Bdellovibrio bacteriovorus: one gene and its partner. The main gene of each other region encodes a partner of the protein of the gene in region 2 in a complex. Links are inferred from orthologs where the notes say so. Each region holds a gene or a part of one and is shown on either strand. Other genes may lie near its edges.

Region 1 (5,307 bases), on a different replicon or contig from region 2:
TCAGAACTGTTTTTTGCACAAGATGTGGATGCTGTGTTGCCAACCCCCACGCCAAGGCACCGCCATAACTCAGACCCGCGACAGCCACTTTTTCATCAGGAAAATGTTCTTTGATAAATTTCGCTAGCACTTCAACTTGCACGGTGAAGAACAACTTATCTGTGCTTAAATAGACGTGCGTAAGATTGGGAACCACCACTCGATATTGCGATGAAAGATTTTCGGCAACAGCTTCCCAATGGTGAACGCTTCCTCCATAACCATGAAGAAGAATTAAAATGGGCCCTTGCCCGCGTTCTCGGAAAGTAATTTTATGAGACATCCAGATTACTTATCGGTTAAAAAACCGATAAGACTCACTGGACTTAAGACTTACTTCTTCTCTTTTTCGTCGGGCTTATCACTTAAAAGCATCGTGTCGTTCACGGCTTTGGATTCAATCTGCTTATTAGTACGGAAACCACGAATTTTCTTCGTTTGATTCTCGGTCTTCTCAACTTGTTCGGTCATATCCACGGTCACATCACCAAAGCAGCGCACTTGGCAGCTCAAACGACGTCCATCAATAAAGTGACTTGTACCGATAAGGCTGAGTTCTGCTTTATTGGGAGGCAGAATATTCGCCTCGCCTTCCTGAATACGAATACGGCATTCCGCACACGACGGAACACCCTTACAAATAGAGCGAATCTCCAGGTGATTTTCCGTCGCAATTTGCAAGAGACTCTTATCTGGAGAGCCCTCGACTTCAATATTTTGCGGTAGAAACTTAATTTTCATAATAAACCTGCTTAGCGAACAATGATCTTCGCGAACTTCTTCTTGCCTGCTTTGATCACGAAGCTTTCGCCCGATTTCAAATTCATTTTAAGCTTAGGATCGGAAATCTTCTCGCTGTCAATTTGCACACCGCCCCCTTGGATCAAGCGCGAGCCTTCACCGTTAGAGGCCACAAGACCTGCTTTCACCATCAGCGCCGGAAGACCAATTTCTTCCGCATCTGTAGTAAACTCAGGAACATCATCTGGAAGCCCTTTATCGACAAAGATACGGTTGAATTCATCTTCCGCCGCCTGTGCCGCTGCTTCCGAGTGGAAACGTTTAATTAGGAACTTCGCCAGATTCACTTTCACTTCTCTTGGATGTTTGCGTTTTTCCGCCACATCGGTTTTCAGCTGGGAAAGCTGATGAGCCGTGATGTCTGTCAAAAGTTCGTACCAACGATACATCAAATCGTCGGAAATTCTCATTGTCTTACCGAACATATCTTTCGGTGTATCGATCACAGAGATGTAGTTGTCCAAAGACTTCGACATCTTGTTGACGCCATCAATGCCTTCAAGAATCGGCATCGTCAGAATACACTGCGCTTCCTGACCGTAAGAGCCCTGCATGTCACGGCCGACCAAAAGATTGAACTTTTGATCCGTTCCACCCAGCTCGACATCGGCTTTCAAAGCCACAGAGTCATAACCTTGAGTCAAAGGATACAAGAACTCGTGAATGCCAATCGGCGTTCCGGAACGGTAACGCTTCGTAAAGTCTTCACGCTCTAGCATACGCGCCACTGTGTATTGCGCAGACATCTTAATGAACTCTTGCGGAGTCATCTTGCCAATCCAAGACGAGTTGTAAACAATCTCGGTCTTTTCTGGATCTAAGATTTTAAAAATTTGTTTTGCGTATGTACGACCGTTTTCTTCGATCTCTTCACGAGTCAACATCGGACGAGTCGTGTTCTTTCCTGACGGATCCCCGATCATTGCGGTGAAATCGCCGATCAAGAAATAAACTTTGTGACCCAATTCTTGGAACGTACGAAGTTTATTAATAACAACAGTGTGCCCGATATGGATGTCCGGACGAGTCGGGTCCGCCCCTAATTTAATATTAAGAGGCTTTCCTTTTTTAAGTTTTTTGAGCATGTCTTCGTCGTTGATGAACTCAGCGACACCGAATTTGATTCTTTCAAGCTGCTCACGAGGATCTAAAAAACTCATATACCTAAAATCCTTTTCCTAGCGAGCGTGTTCAACGCTTCTAGTTTCACGAACCACTGTCACCTTCACGGCACCCGCCTGTGGCATCTCGCGCTCAATCTTACGAGCGATATCACGAGACAACATCACAGCTTGGTCATCAGTCACTTTGCTGCTTTCTACAAGCACGCGAACGTCTTTGCCGGCTTGCAGAGCCAAAGTTTTAAGAACGCCATCGAAGCTGTTACCGATGCTTTCAAGATCTTCCAAACGGTGGATGAAAGAATCCATTTGCGGACGGCGTGCTCCCGGACGAGAGCTCGAAAGGATGAACGCCGCGTGCACAATCCAAGCAAGGATAGAGTGCGGCTTTTCTTCTTCATCATGCGCACGGATCGCGTGGCAAACGTCTTCAGATTCGTTGTATTTTTTCGCGAAATCAGCACCCACGAAAGCATAACTGCCTTCAGCCGTGTGATCGATAGCCTTACCGATGTTATGCAAAAGACCCGCACGACGTGCGATCTTCACATTCACACCCATCTCACCTGCCAAAAGACCGGCGATGTTCGCCACTTCCAATGCTTGGTTCAAAGCGTTTTGACCTTGATAAGAACGGTATTTCAAACCACCGATGATCTTAATAAGTTCTGGGTGCATGTTTGGAATACCCAATTCCATCACGTGGCGTTCGCCCTCTTCTTTGATGGACTTCATAAGCTCAGAGCGTTGTTTTTCAACGACCTCTTCGATACGTGCGGGATGCACGCGACCGTCTTCCATCAATTTTTCAATCGTACGGCGAGCCAGTTCACGACGAACAGGATCGAAGCCAGAAATAACCACGGCCTCTGGAGTGTCATCGACGATCAGATCCACACCGCAAAGAGCTTCTAGAGTACGAATGTTACGACCTTCACGGCCGATAATCTTACCCTTCATTTCATCATTAGGAAGAGCCAACACACTCACTGTGCGCTCGGATGTATACTCAGAAGCGAAACGGGAAAGCGCCGTTGCCAAAATGCGTTTGGCTTTTTTGTCGGCTTCTTTGCTAGCTTCTTCTTCAATTTGTGCGATCTTTTTAGAAGCTTCTTGTTTCGCTTCGTCTTCAAGAGCGTTCAAAAGTTGGCGACGAGCTTCGTCTTGGCTCATTGCTGCCACAGACTCTAGTTTTTGTTTCAGTTCGCCAATGTGTGTTTCGCCTTTTTTCTCTAAATCCTTGATGCGATTTTCAGAGATCGCGATTTTTTCTTCGCGGTCTTTCAGCGTGTTTAGATAACGCTCATTTTCTTCCATTTTACTTTTGAACTGATCTTCGATCTCTTTCAAACGACGGTCCAACTGAGATTCTTTGTTTTTCAAAGTGGATTTTTGTTTGTGGATGTCGGCTTCGACATTTTTGCGGGCCCGTGATTCAAAGTCTTTGGCTTTGGTTTCAGAGTCCTTTTTGATTTTTGCAGCTTCGGACTTCGCTTTATTAACGATACGATCTGCTTCTACTCGTGCTGACTTCTTTTTATTTTCGTCTTGAACACGCTTGATGATGAAAACAATGGCTCCACCCAACAACAACGCTACGATAGCGGTGATTACTAACTCCATGATCCTTTACTCCTGATACTTCCTGCAATCGACCACACCAGTCTCTGTGATCAAATAATCCATGATCACATCGTGGGCTTCGGTCGGGATCGGGTCTACTGTCACTTGAAAGTTAAAACAGACGCCTACTTTGATCCCCTGGTAAGTAGAAAGTGTTTTGTCATAAAAACCCTTTCCCTTTCCCAGACGATTGCCATTCTTATTAAAAACTAAACCGGGAATCAGCAGGCCTTGAATGTCTTTGAGATCTTGCGCGGGCGAATCTGGAGCAGGCTCCAGAACTCCGTAAGGTCCCAGCACAAACTTGTGTGCATCAAAGAATTCCAGATGACCTTCCCGCATCCGCGGAAAAGTCCACTTCAGGTGGGAGATATGAAAGACCTCTTCCACCTGGGCTTCTTCTGGCAGAGCTCTATAAGCTCCCCACACTCCACTTTGTGATTTAAAAAAATCCTGCAAAGCGGAATTAAGCTGCTGTTGATTTTGAACAAGACCTTGCGCGAACTCTCGGGCGCAAAGAGATTTAAAGAAGGAACGACATTCCTTTTTAGAGCTCCAAGGAAACGACATGGACACTCCAAGAGATCAAAACAAAGTTAGTTGTTCAAAACCTTGTTGTTCTTGGAATTTTCTAGTTCAACGGAAAGTTGCATCGCTTTTTCTTCCAACTTTTCAAGTTCACGATGCGCTTTTCTTTTCAAAAGGATCAGTTCTTCCGCCAAGTTCATCGCTGTTAAAACAGCGGCGTTTTGGTAAGAACCGTTTTTGGTAACTGACATGGCCTGATTCATTTTATTATTTACAAATGTGACGAGCTCTTCGACTGTGGCATCGTCATGAGAGGTTTTTAATTTGTAAGGGACACCCGCAATTAGAAAATTGTAGGTTTTTTTATCAGATGTCACTAGCACCTCAATAGCTGCAGAATCTTGTTAGTACCGATGTTCTAAACCTTTTAAATTTCTAGAAAAATCCTAGATCAACACAAGAAAAAGTATATCTCTATCGGTCCGATATTCAACAGATTATTTTTTGGAACAAGTGCAAATAATGCCTAAGTCTTTCTGCTTTTCGCAGCTCACAGAGCGCTTGTTCGGTTTGTCATGGAGTTCATACTCCTCGACATCCTTGAAGTTGCGCTTATAGGTGGCAAGAACGCCATTAAGCTTTGTGTCATTGTACGAGTACTCATCAGATTTGATCGTCGCATTGAGCAAAAAGTTATTGATGATGTCCTGTTTGGGGTTGATGCGTTGATTCGCCGTCAGCCCTACGTTGGTCACAACACCCTTTTCGTCGACTTGCTGCAAAGTAAGTTCAGTTTCCATCTTCTTTGCGCCAGAAAACTTGGTGCGCAAGATCAAGTTCATGGCCTGCTTCTCAGCATCCAGGTAATGGATCTTTCTTTGACGCAGCTGCGATTGTGAGGTCACGAATTTTTCGTCAGAGATATCTTTCAAACGATTGAGGTCGACTTTAAAGGAAAGCTGCTCGTCCTGAAGTTCAGGAAAACAACGCATCAGATTTTCGTAGGAAACAGAAACCGGCTTAATACCTTGGGCCCACAAAACCTGAGGCCCAAGAGCAATAATAAAACTTACTACAAATCGCATTGAAACTTTCCATTACATGGGTTCGCAGCTCTCCGCAGAAGAACGATCACAACCCTCAGCCGAATCGCTGGTGCAATAAGAGCGAGAATCTGTCTTCCAAGTACGCGCCG
Region 2 (5,391 bases):
TCGGGGTCGAACCGACGACCTCAACACTGCCAGCGTTGCGCTCTCCCAGCTGAGCTACGTCCCCACTAAAAAACTAAAAGAAAAAACTAAGCGCGTCCCGTAGAACCGAAACCACCAGCACCACGCTCGGTAGTTCCCAATTCATCAACAACTTGGAATTGCGCCTGCAGAACTGGAGCAATCACCAATTGAGCACAGCGCTCTTGATCGCTGATTGTCACAGCTTCATTGCCCAAATTAATCACGATGATTTTTACTTCACCACGATAATCCGCATCGATAGTTCCCGGCGTATTCAAAACCGTCAAACCACTTTTTGCCGCCCATCCACTGCGTGGACGAGCTTGGATTTCATAACCCAGTGGAATTTCAAAAGACAAACCTGTTGGAATCAATGCTCTTTCGCCCGGATTTAAAATCACCGGACCCGCAAGTTGCGCGCGAACATCAAAACCACTGGCACCCAAAGATTGATATTGCGGAAGTTCACCGTGGAAGTTTTCAAGTTTCTTTACTTTGACTGTGAGCTTTTGCATTTATAAATCCTTTTCCAATTACAGAGTCAGTTCTTCAAACCAAGTTTTCAGCTCGGTTACGCCCGGTCCTAATAAAACCCCGGATGCAGCGTTTAAATCAAGCTCTTCGCGAATATAATCATTCACCGAGTCGACCGTCACCGCTTTGATTTCCTCAATCACGGATTCAACTGAACGGAAGCTGCCAAAGACGATTTCATTCACCGCCAAAGACGTCATACGATTTTCGATATCATCAGAACTCAATAAAATGCTGCCAATAACTTGAGTCTTAAACATCTCCACATCGGCCTTAGACACACCTTGCTTACGAATCTTCTGCAGTTCTTTAGAAATAAGATCGCCCACTTTTTTGACGTTCTTCGTTTCTGTTCCCGCATAAATCGTGAGCATTCCTGAATCGATATGTGTATTTAGACTGGAGTGAATTGTATAAACCAAGCCTCTTTTTTCACGCACACTTTGATAAAGTTTGGAAGTCATACCTCCACCCAAAAGTGTGTTCGCAATCACAGCTTCAAAACGACGTTTGTCTTTAAAACTTGCTGTCGGAAATCCCATCAGCATGTGTACTTGCTCGGCTTGTTTTTCAACGACGTGACGACGTTTCAACCAGCGTGGGAACTTACGAGAATTCTTAAGCACGGACTGCTTTTTCTTTCCCAAGCGCTTTTCAATACCGACCATCAACTCGTCGTGATCCAAGCAACCGGCCGCACTGACGATGATGTTTTTTCCGGTGTAGTTTTTCTTATAATAATCCATCACCTGATTTTGTTTCATCATGGCGATAGACTTTGGAGTTCCCAAGATAGGACGAGCTAACGGATTTTTTCCGTACACTTGTTCATAGAAGACGTCATAAATGATTTCTTCATGGCTGTCTTCGGACATGGCGATTTCTTGCAAGATCACGCCTTTTTCCAGGTCGAATTCTTTCTTGTTCAGATGCATGTTGGACACCAGATCCGACAAAACATCCAAGGCCTTTTCCCAGTGATCTTTTAGAACCAAAGCGTGGTAACACGTGTATTCACGTGTCGTGTAGGCATTTAAATCCCCACCCAAAGCTTCTAAAGATTTTGCGATTTGATAGGCAGAACGAGTTTTAGTTCCCTTAAACACCAAGTGCTCAAGAAGATGCGAGATGCCCGCATTCTCTGGCGACTCATCCCGAGTGCCAGTCAAAACCCAGATACTGATAGAAACGGCACGGGACCCTGGATGAAGCTCGCTCACCACTCGGATCCCGTTAGAAAGTTCAGATTTTTTGAACTTAGTATTTGTCATTGATTCTCTTTTAAAGATGCTGTTTCAGCACGGCGGCCCCTAGGCCGCCTCGCTCTGCCAGCGTCCGCGGCTATTGAAGAAGAGCCTTACGAGAAAGCTTGATACGGCCTGCACGGTCCACTTCAAGAACTTTAACATCAATCATTTCGCCTTCTTTAAGTACGTCAGTCACTGCGCGTACACGTTCGTTAGCGATTTCAGAGATGTGCAATAGACCTTGAGTGTTCGGCAAGATTTCAACGAAAGCACCGAATTCAGCAATCTTCACAACGCGACCTTTATAAGTCTTACCTACTTCAGCTTCAGCAACGATGTCGTTGATCATAGCGATCGCCTTTTTAGTTGCTTCAGGATCTGCAGAGGCAATGTGGATTGTACCGTCGTCTTCGATTTCAATCTTAACGCCCGTAGCTTCCGTGATACCACGGATTACTTTACCACCAGAACCGATCACTTCACGGATCTTATCTGGTTTAATTTTGATTGTTTCGATACGAGGAGCAAATTCAGAGATTTGACCACGAGCTACTTTGATCACTTTTTCCATCTCGTTCAAGATGTGCGAGCGACCTTCTTTAGCTTGAGCCAAAGCCTGTTCCATCACGTCGAAAGAAACAGAGTCAATTTTGATATCCATTTGAAGAGCTGTGATACCTGTTGGAGTACCCGCTACTTTGAAGTCCATGTCACCCAAGTGATCTTCATCACCCAAGATGTCAGTAAGAACGGCTACGCGATCGCCTTCTTTAATAAGACCCATCGCTACACCGGCAACGTTCCCTTTGATAGGTACACCGGCATCAAGCATCGCCAAAGTTCCCGCACAAACAGAACCCATTGAAGAAGAACCGTTAGACTCTAGAACTTCAGAAACGATACGGATTGTGTATGGGAATTTTTCGTGATCAGGAAGAACGGCTTTCAAAGCGCGCTCTGCCAAGTTACCGTGACCGATTTCACGACGACCTTGACCACCGAAGCGACCGACTTCACCTACAGAGTATGGAGGGAAGTTGTAGTGAAGCATGAATTTGCGTTTTTGAGTTCCCAAAAGCGCGTCCACCATTTGCTCGTCATCACCTGTTCCCAAAGTCACTGTGCCCAAACATTGAGTTTCGCCACGAGTGAACAAACCAGAACCGTGCGCACGAGGAAGAAGACCCACTTCATTCGCGATAGAGCGAACCGTTTTCACGTCACGACCATCGATACGAACTTTGCGGTCTAGGATCATAGAACGAGCTTCATTGTATTTAAGCTCTTCAACGATCGCGCCGATTTCTTTCTTGCGTTGTTTAGCAAGATCTTTGTCAGTGATAGAAGCTAGGAACATCGCCTCTGCTTCAGCTTGCGCCGCCGAAGCTGCTGCATAACGGTCTTGCTTAATTTTGATACCAAGAGCCGCAGCGATTTTTGGTTTCAAGAAAGACTCTACTTGTCCTTTGAAATCAGCGTCGATAGTCGCTGGAGTGAAAGAACGTTTTGTCGCAGAACCAAACTTTTCACGCAATTCGTCTTGCGCATTCAAAAGTGGCATCATGGATTGGTGACCGAATTTCAAAGCCGCCAAAACGTCTGCTTCAGAGATGAATTTTGTTTCACCTTCAACCATCAACAAACCATTGCGAGTTCCCGCAACGATGATATCCATGTCGGATTTTTCCATTTGTTGAGGAGTTGGATTCGCCACGAATTGACCATCAACGCGACCTACTTGAATCGCCGCTGTTGGACCGTTGAATGGAATGTCTGAAAGATGAAGAGCTGCAGAAGCACCCAAGCTTGAAAGAATCTCAAGAGGGAATGCACCGTCTGCAGAAAGAACCGTCGCCACAACTTGAGTTTCGTTTCTGTATCCTTCTGGGAATACAGGGCGGATCGGACGGTCGATCAAACGCGCGATCAGAACAGCGTCTGTCGTTGGTTTACCTTCGCGTTTGAAGTAGCCACCTGGGATTTTACCGGTAGCGTAGAATTTTTCGATATATTCCACAGTCAGTGGGAAGAAATCTAGTTCAGAGGCTTTTTTGCTAGATACTGCCGTAACAAGAACCATGTTGTTACCGCAAGAGACTAGAACAGATCCATCTGCTTGTTTTGCCAAACGGCCTGTTTCGATGGTGATTTGTTTTCCGCCCACCGATGTAGTTACAGTCGTTTTCATTAAATCTCCTTGAATTGATGCCAGAGCCTTATGCTCTGAGTGTACGAGAATTTCCTGTCGAGGAAAAGATTGAAGGGGCTCTTCGCCCCTTCAGGAATGTCAGATTACTTACGGATATCAAGAGCCTTGATAAGGTCTTGGTAACGTTTCACATCTTTACGATGTAGGTAGTCCAAAAGTTTTCTTCTTTTGTTAACCAAAGTCACAAGACCGCGACGGCCGTGATGATCTTTTTTGTGAGTGCTGAAGTGCACAGTCAAATCATTGATTTTCGCTGTCAAAAGCGCCACTTGCACTTCTGGAGATCCAGTATCTAGATCTTTCGTTTGGAATTTCTTAACGATTTGGTTTTTTGTATCTTTAGTGACTGCCATTAAAGTCTCCTGTTCTTTTTAAAAATTGCTTAGTTTTCAAACAAACCCCGCAGTCGTCATGGCTGTCGATCTGTAGAGTGTTGTTTATAAGTTTTAAGGTTCTACCCCGCATCCCCACCCCGGTCAAGGCAAAGAGGACACAGGCCTAATATTTAAAGACCCTTTTTAGGACAAAACCGCGCCCCTCTTCAAGCCCCACCAGAGCCAATAAATGCCCGGTATCTTGAGCTAAAACTTGGACATATTGGTCCTCAGAAGGGCGAAAGACGGTGATCAATTGGGAGCGCAAGTCATGGCTGATCTGCCCGTTCCCCAAAAGGACTTTGTCCTGCCCTTTAATACGAATACGTTTGATCTGAGGCAAGGCGTGCTCCATCCCCACAAAAGCCGTTCCCCAAGGAGGGGCTCCCGTATAAGCCTGCTCAATCTGTTCTAAGGTTTGTGCCTGAGGTAAATGATAAGGGGCCGACCAAGTTCTGCGCAAAGAACTCATCGCCGCTCCACACCCCAAAGCCTTCCCTAAAAGGTCGACCCAGGTGCGGATGTAACTGCCTTTGCTGCATTTGATGTCAAACTCGGCCCAATCGGGACCGATTTCAACCGCTTCCACATCCCAGAAGTTCATCATTTTTTTAGGGATGACGACTTGTTCTTCCTGACCTTGGCGAGCGTATTCGTAAAGTTTTTTACCCTGAACTTTGATCGCCGAGTAAATGGGAACTTCAAGCTCCATCTCGCCTTGAAGCTTGAAAGCTTCAGCCAAGATACGCTCTTTAGGAAATTCGACAGAGACTTTTTCTAAAACCTCACCCGTCGTATCTAAAGTGTCTGTACGCACACCGAGTTGGGCGCGCACGCGGTAACCCTTATCACCTTCAAGAATATATTGGCTGAGTTTTGTACCTTCATTTACAAGGCACACCATCAAACCTGAAGCCATCGGATCCAAAGTTCCTGAATGACCTACGGCTTTGGTTTTTAGAATACGTCGAAGCCTTGCCACGACATCATGGCTGGAAATCCCTGA

Evidence for each region.
Region 1: pnp (region 2) and rny share a complex: the UniProt entries of both Bacillus subtilis proteins name them as parts of the possible RNA degradosome complex. The link is inferred for Bdellovibrio bacteriovorus from one-to-one orthologs.

Annotation. Positions count from the first base shown.
Region 1 is NZ_LUKF01000012.1:276,023-281,329, reverse strand. What follows is about bases 1,302-4,198. They hold rny (ribonuclease Y), read right to left. Parts: upstream 3,585-4,198; coding sequence 2,019-3,584; downstream 1,302-2,018. Other genes in these bases: AZI85_RS08005 (cell division protein ZapA), read right to left, coding at 4,181-4,198; AZI85_RS08010 (5-formyltetrahydrofolate cyclo-ligase), read right to left, coding at 3,591-4,154; tyrS (tyrosine--tRNA ligase), read right to left, coding at 1,302-2,000. In the rest of the region: AZI85_RS08030 (alpha/beta fold hydrolase), read right to left, coding at 1-322; AZI85_RS08025 (2Fe-2S iron-sulfur cluster-binding protein), read right to left, coding at 373-780; more of tyrS, read right to left, coding at 792-1,301; more of AZI85_RS08005, read right to left, coding at 4,199-4,489; AZI85_RS08000 (hypothetical protein), read right to left, coding at 4,610-5,197; AZI85_RS07995 (hypothetical protein), read right to left, coding at 5,210-5,307. UniProt on the Bacillus subtilis protein: Endoribonuclease that initiates mRNA decay. Initiates the decay of all SAM-dependent riboswitches, such as yitJ riboswitch. Involved in processing of the gapA operon mRNA, it cleaves between cggR and gapA.
Region 2 is NZ_LUKF01000020.1:74,337-79,727, reverse strand. Bases 1,444-4,424 are described here. They hold pnp (polyribonucleotide nucleotidyltransferase), read right to left. Parts: upstream 3,991-4,424; coding sequence 1,897-3,990; downstream 1,444-1,896. Other genes in these bases: rpsO (30S ribosomal protein S15), read right to left, coding at 4,095-4,364; AZI85_RS16800 (M16 family metallopeptidase), read right to left, coding at 1,444-1,826. In the rest of the region: dut (dUTP diphosphatase), read right to left, coding at 87-536; more of AZI85_RS16800, read right to left, coding at 555-1,443; tRNA pseudouridine(55) synthase TruB, read right to left, coding at 4,510-5,391. UniProt on the Bacillus subtilis protein: Involved in mRNA degradation. Catalyzes the phosphorolysis of single-stranded polyribonucleotides processively in the 3'- to 5'-direction. Necessary for competence development in Bacillus subtilis.